One region of the Azospirillum formosense genome, then DNA from elsewhere that is predicted to be linked to it. Evidence: riboswitches for the same ligand, from Rfam matches in the RefSeq annotation. Region 1 holds a riboswitch; the other holds the start of a gene.
What was found. Region 1 has a riboswitch for thiamine pyrophosphate ahead of thiC (phosphomethylpyrimidine synthase ThiC). Riboswitches for the same ligand answer to the same signal wherever they lie in the genome.
Positions count from the first base shown of each region.

Region 2: linked by a shared signal. The riboswitch ahead of ABVN73_RS20680 (long-chain fatty acid--CoA ligase) and the one ahead of thiC (phosphomethylpyrimidine synthase ThiC) in region 1 are both predicted to bind thiamine pyrophosphate.

Region 1 covers NZ_CP159402.1:1,090,813-1,094,083, forward strand. The annotation lists gene oxlT (oxalate/formate MFS antiporter) at 1-377, shown strand, start outside; gene ABVN73_RS05170 (hypothetical protein) at 465-653, opposite strand; TPP riboswitch at 856-968, shown strand; gene thiC (phosphomethylpyrimidine synthase ThiC) at 1,072-2,913, shown strand; gene oxlT (oxalate/formate MFS antiporter) at 2,996-3,271, opposite strand, start outside.
Region 2 covers NZ_CP159403.1:1,649,604-1,652,874, reverse strand. The annotation lists gene ABVN73_RS20685 (DUF5672 family protein) at 1-584, opposite strand, end outside; TPP riboswitch at 926-1,055, shown strand; gene ABVN73_RS20680 (long-chain fatty acid--CoA ligase) at 1,132-2,223, shown strand; gene ABVN73_RS20675 (acyl-CoA reductase) at 2,208-3,271, shown strand, end outside.

The DNA.
Region 1 (3,271 bases):
TGCTCAGCCGCTTCGGCCACGACCCGATCATGTTCCTGATCCTGTCGGGTCTGGTGTTCCTGGCCTGGGGCGAAGTGTACAGCCTGTTCAGCGCCACCTCGGCGGACACCTTCGGCACCAAGCATGCGGCGAAGATCTACGGCGTGCTCTACTGCGCCAAGGGCGTCGCGGCCCTGCTGGTCCCGCTGGGCAACCTGCTGATGGAAGCCACCGGCACCTGGGCGACCGTGCTCTACATCTGCGCCACCATGGACCTCATCGCGGCCTTCTGCGCCATCGCCGTCCTGCGGCCCATGCTGCGCAAGCACCACGCCCGAAACGCCGAACTCGCCGCCCAGCAGGGTGCGGGTGGGCTGGCGGTGCAACCCGGCCACTGATCGGTCCGCGAAGCTTTAGGTTTCGCATCCCGGATGACGTTATCGTCGATGACGGCCGCCGCGCGCACCCCGCGCGGCGGCCTTCTTTCATTCCAGGAAGAAGGGGCGGTTGTGGCCCTCGCCGGACTGGTTGAAGCGGTCCGACGACCAGAGGCCGTCCGGCTGCTCGTCCTGAGGATCGGAGTTCCACTCGTCGTCCTCCCGCATCAGCAGGGTCAGGCCGTGGCCCATCAGGCCGGCCAGGGCGACGAAGGCGATCATCTGTGATTCGAGCATGGGACGGGCTCCGGGCACTCGGGAGGGGGCTTTGTTTTTTGTTGTGATGCAGCATAGCGGCCCGGCTCAGGCTGCGCAATAGGATTTTGTATACCAGATAATGGATACCAGAACCGCGCCAATTGCATTGGCCAATTGATTTGGTGGTGCGGGATTCGCCGTGAATCGCGTTGACGTGGGCAGGGCGGATGGTTCAGCATGGCGACGTTCCAAGGGGAGCCCCATAGCACGGGGCTGAGATGATGCCGTAAGGCGCCGAACCCTTTGAACCTGATCCGGGTCGTACCGGCGTAGGGACAGGAACAAACGGGCCATCGTCACGCGCACTCCCTCCAGGGGACCGCTCCGGTCGTCCGTTCTGCCGCTCCGTCACACCCGGGTCTCCAACGATCCTATGTGCGATGGAGATCCACAGCAGATGCCTGACTCACTTCCCCCCGCTTCCCAAAAGGCCGCGCCGTCCGACCACTTCTCGGTGACGACCGGCCCGCTGCCGTCGTCCAGCAAGGTCCATGTGGCGGGGGAGCGCTTCCCCGACCTGCGCGTGGCCATGCGCGACATCCATGTGGGCGGCGGCGAGCCGCCGGTGCGCGTCTACGACACCTCCGGTCCCTACAGCGATCCCGCCGTGCGGACCGACATCCGCCGCGGGTTGGCGGAGCTGCGGCGTTCCTGGATCGAGGCGCGCGGCGACGTCGAGGCCTATGAGGGCCGCGAGGTCCGTCCGGAGGACGACGGGCTGCGCGCCGGCGAGACGCGCGCCGTGCCCGTCTTCGACCGCGCCGGGCGCCGCCCGCTGCGCGGCAAGCCGGGCCGGGCGGTCACGCAGATGGCCTACGCCCGCGCCGGCATCGTCACGCCGGAGATGGAGTACATCGCCGTCCGCGAGAATCTGGGCCGCCAGAGGCTGGCCGAGGCGGCGGCGCGGGACGGCGACGACTTCGGCGCCTCCATCCCCGACCATGTGACCCCGGAGTTCGTCCGCGACGAGGTGGCGCGCGGGCGGGCGATCATCCCGGCCAACATCAACCACCCCGAGTCGGAGCCGATGATCATCGGCCGCAACTTCCTCACCAAGATCAACGCGAACATCGGCAACTCCGCCGTCGCGTCGTCGGTGGGGGAGGAGGTCGACAAGATGGTCTGGTCGATCCGCTGGGGCGCCGACACCGTGATGGACCTGTCCACCGGCCGCAACATCCACACCACCCGCGAATGGATCCTGCGCAACAGCCCGGTCCCCATCGGCACCGTGCCGATCTATCAGGCGCTGGAGAAGGTCGGCGGCAAGGCCGAGGACCTGACCTGGGAGATCTTCCGCGACACGCTGATCGAGCAGGCGGAGCAGGGGGTGGACTATTTCACCATCCACGCCGGCATCCGTCTGGCGCACATCCCGCTGACCGCGAAGCGCACCACCGGCATCGTGTCGCGCGGCGGCTCGATCATGGCGAAATGGTGCCTGTCGCATCACCGCGAGAGCTTCCTCTACGAACGGTTCGAGGAGATCTGCGAGATCATGAAGGCGTACGACGTCGCCTTCTCGCTGGGTGACGGGCTGCGCCCCGGTTCCATCGCCGACGCCAACGACGCCGCCCAGTTCGCCGAGCTGGAGACGCTGGGCGAGCTGACCAAGATCGCCTGGAAGCATGACGTTCAGGTGATGATCGAGGGGCCGGGCCATGTGCCCATGCACAAGATCAAGGCCAACGTCGACAAGCAGCTGGCCCTGTGCGGCGAGGCCCCCTTCTACACGCTCGGGCCGCTGACCACGGATATCGCGCCGGGCTACGACCACATCACCAGCGCCATCGGCGCCGCCATGATCGGCTGGTTCGGCACGGCGATGCTCTGCTACGTCACGCCGAAGGAGCATCTGGGGCTGCCGGACCGCGACGACGTCAAGGTGGGCGTGGTCACCTACAAGATCGCCGCCCACGCCGCCGACCTCGCCAAGGGTCACCCCGGCGCGCAGGAGCGGGACGACGCCCTGTCGCGCGCCCGCTTCGAGTTCCGCTGGCGCGACCAGTTCCACCTGTCGCTCGATCCGGAGACGGCGGAGCGCTTCCACGACCAGACCCTGCCGGCGGAAGGGGCGAAGGTCGCGCATTTCTGTTCGATGTGCGGGCCGAAGTTCTGCTCGATGAAGATCACGCAGGAGGTGCGGGAGTACGCCAACTCCGGCATGGCCGAGATGTCGGAGAGCTTCCGTGTCAAGGGCGGGGAGATCTATCTGGAGGAGGGGCAGGCGGCCAAGTAGCGCCCGAATCGAAAAGGGGACGCCCTCGCGGGCGCCCCCTCGCTTCGGCTCCTTCCCCAGGCGGGGGGAGGGGAAGAGAGCGTCAGGGCGTGGCCGTTGCGCTTCGGCCGCCCGGCGCGCCGTGCGACTCGGCGGCCATGCGGCTGCGCATCGGGCGCAGGACGAACAGCGCCAGCACGGCGGCCAGCGCGTTGACCGCGGCGGCCAGCAGGAAGACCGCGTGCCAGCTTCCCGTGGCGTCGGCGATGATGTTGGCGAAGGGGATCAGCAGCGCCGCCGTGCCCTTGGCGGTGTAGAGCAGCCCGGCGTTGCTGGCGGCGAACTTCGACCCGAAGGTGTCGGCGCAACAGGCCGGGAA
Region 2 (3,271 bases), on a different replicon from region 1:
TTGCCGAAGTTGAACAGGCCGTGGAAGCCGAAGGCCGGTCCCGGCACCGGCGTGCGTTCGAAGGCGAAGCGGTCGGCCACGTCCTCCGGGGCGAAGCGGATGCCGGCCTTCTCCAGCGCCGGGCGCTCGGTCCGGCAGATGACATGGTCCTCGGGAATGCCGGCTTCGAAGGGCAGGTCGCGCAGCCGGTCGAGCAGGGCGGCGGAGCGCAGGGAGAAGCCGCCGTTCCCCACGGTCATGCCGTCCTGGTACCAGCCCCAGCGGGCGCCGATGTAGTCGAAGGCGCGGAACTCCTCCGTCCAGGCCCGCGGGTCGGCGACGAAGCCGTCCCACTGCGCGATCAGGACATGGCCCGTCGTCACCAGCCGGCGCAGGCGGACGTTGATCGTGTCCGAATAGTCGTCCATGTCGCGGATCGGGGCGATCCGGTGGAAGTCGACGCCCGGAATTTTCGGGTCGCGGTCGGAGAGCAGCAGGACGCTGGAGAAGCGGCAGGCGGCGAGGCTGTCCCGGATGGCCATCTCGACCAGGGCGTGGTTCGCCGTGTCGGCGAACACCAGCGTGCAGTCCTCGATCCTCACCATGCCGTTCCCCGTTCCGCCGCCGACGTCGGCCGCCCGCGGGCGCGGATCCTATCACGGGGGTTGTGGGGGTGCCACGGGCGGAGCGCCGGTCCTCCTTTGACGGGCGGGGGCGTCGCATTCGACGTCAAATCCCTCTCCCGTCCCGGGAGAGGGGGCCCGCGGAGCGGGCGGGTGAGGGTCATGCAAGGATCAATGCGCTGATTCTCGGCGGTACCCTCACCCTTCCCACGCCTCGCGTGGGCCCCTTCCCTCTCCCGGGACGGGAGAGGGGCTCCAAAGGCAATGCCTCCGTTCGTTAGCCCGACCTCCTTGACGGGCGGGGGCGGGTCCCTTAGCTTGCAAAGTGTTCCCTGGGGGGCCTCGCTAGGAGGCTGAGACTCCGCCGGCCCGGCGCTTTCATCCGGACAACGCGGTGACCCATCGAACCTGATCCGGGTCATACCGGCGTAGGGACGGGACTGAAGGGCGGCACGGCGTACCCCCATTCCATCCAGACACCGCTTGTCCCGGCAACAGTTTGTTGGCGCTGCAAAAGGTGTGTGCGGACGTGACCGAAGCCCGACTTGTCGAAGAGCTGCTGGCCTTCATCGCCGCCGGAGAGGCGGACGAGGAGGCGTTCAACCGCATGGCGCTGGCCGTCTTCGCCCACCAGTTCGAGACCAACGCCCCCTACCGCCGCTTCGCCACCCAGCGGGCGCGCACCCTGCGCACGGTGAAGAGCTGGCGCGACGTGCCCGCGGTGCCGATCAGCGCCTTCAAGGACCTGACGCTGAGTGGGCGCCCGCCGGAGGAGTGCCCGCACGTCTTCATGACCAGCGGCACCACCAAGGGCGTGCGGGGCAAGAGCCACCACCCGACGCTGGCGGTCTACGACCGCTCGATGACCGTCAATTTCCGCCACCGCTTCATGGGTGACTTTGAACGGCTGCGCATGGGCATCCTGTTCCCGACCGAGCAGGCGATGCCCAACTCCTCGCTCGCCCATTATCTGGCGCTGGCGAAGAGCGAGTTCGGGACGGATGAGAGCCGCTATTTCGTCTCCGACGCCGGGCTGGACGTGGATGGGGCCATCGCCGAGCTGTCCCGCGCCGAGGCGACCGGCGAACCCTACGCCCTGCTGGGGGCCAGCTTCAGCGTCGTGCATCTGATGGACGCTCTGGCCGAGCGGGGGCGGAGCTTCGCCCTGCCGGCGGGCAGCCGCATCCTCGACACCGGCGGCTTCAAGGGCCAGTCGCGCGAGATGGCGGCGGAGGAGTTCTACGGCCGCCTGTCCGCCACCTTCGGCGTGCCGCGCCGGCTGTGCATCAACATGTACGGCATGACGGAGCTGAGCACCCAGTTCTACGACGACGGCAACGAGACCTGCCCGTCGGTGAAGTCCGGCCCGCACTGGATCCGCAGCCGGGTCATCAACCCGCTGACCGGGCAGGAGGTGTCGCGCGGCAGCGTCGGCGTGCTGGTCCATCACGATCTTGCCCACTTCAACTGCGCGTCGGCCATCCTGACCGAGGACGCGGGAGTGGAGGTGGACGGCGGCTTCCAGCTTCTCGGGCGGGCCGACGGGGCGGACGCCAAGGGCTGCTCCATGGCGGTCGAGGACTTCCTCAAAGCGGCGCGGGCCCAATGGCCGTTGGCTTGATGGAGCGTGCCGGGCATCTGCCGGGGCTGTCCGCCGACGCGGTGGATTGGCGGACGCTGACCTTCCGGCGCGGCGCCGAGACGCTCGACGTGGCGGTGCCGGTGCTGAGCGAGGCGCAGATCGCCGAGCTGGCAACGCGGGTGCGCGCCAACGCGCGCACCTATTTGCGAAGCCGCACCGTCACGGAGATCGCCGCCACCATCGACCGCGTCGTCGCCCGGCTGCTCGACCGCGACGACCCGTGGCGGCGGAAGGCGGAACGGCTGCTGCCGCTGGTCACCGGCTACGACGCGGAGATGGTCCGGCTGGGGCTGACCGGCTATCTGAAGACCTTCCGCGGGCCGGAGCTTCGGAAGTTCATCGCCGAGGATTTCGCCAATCCGGCGGTGCTCGACGATTTCCAGCCCATGCCCAAGGGCGGCTTCGCCCGCGCCTTCGGGCCGGAGCTGCTGCTGCATGTCTGGGCGGGCAACGTGCCGGGCCTGCCGCTGTGGAGCCTGATCTCCGGCCTGCTGGTGAAGGCCGGCACGGTCGGCAAGCTGCCGAGCGCCGAGCCGCTGTTCGCCGGCTGGTTCGCGCAAATCCTGGCGGAGATCGACCCGGAGCTGGCCGACTGCATCGCCATCGTCTGGTGGAAGGGCGGCGACGAAGCGGCGGAGCGGGCGTGGCTGACCCGCGCCGACACGGTGGTCGCCTATGGCGGCAACGACGCGCTGGAGGCCATCCGGGCGCGGGTGCCGATCACCACGCGCTTCCTGCCCTACGGCCACAAGATCAGCTTCGCCATGGTCGCCCGCTCCGCGCTCAACGCCGGGAAGGCGGGAGCGGTGGCGCGGCAGGCGGCCTACGACGTGGCGCGCTACGACCAGCAGGGTTGCTACTCGCCCCAGACCTTTTTCGTGGAGCGCGGTGGGCGGGTGTCGCCGCGCGAATTCGCCGGCTATCTGGCGCATGAGCTGGACGCGCTGGGCAGCAAGTTCCCGCGCCGCCCCCTGTCGATGGGCGAGGCGGGCAGCGTCGCCGCGTGGCGCAACGCAGAGGAGACGAA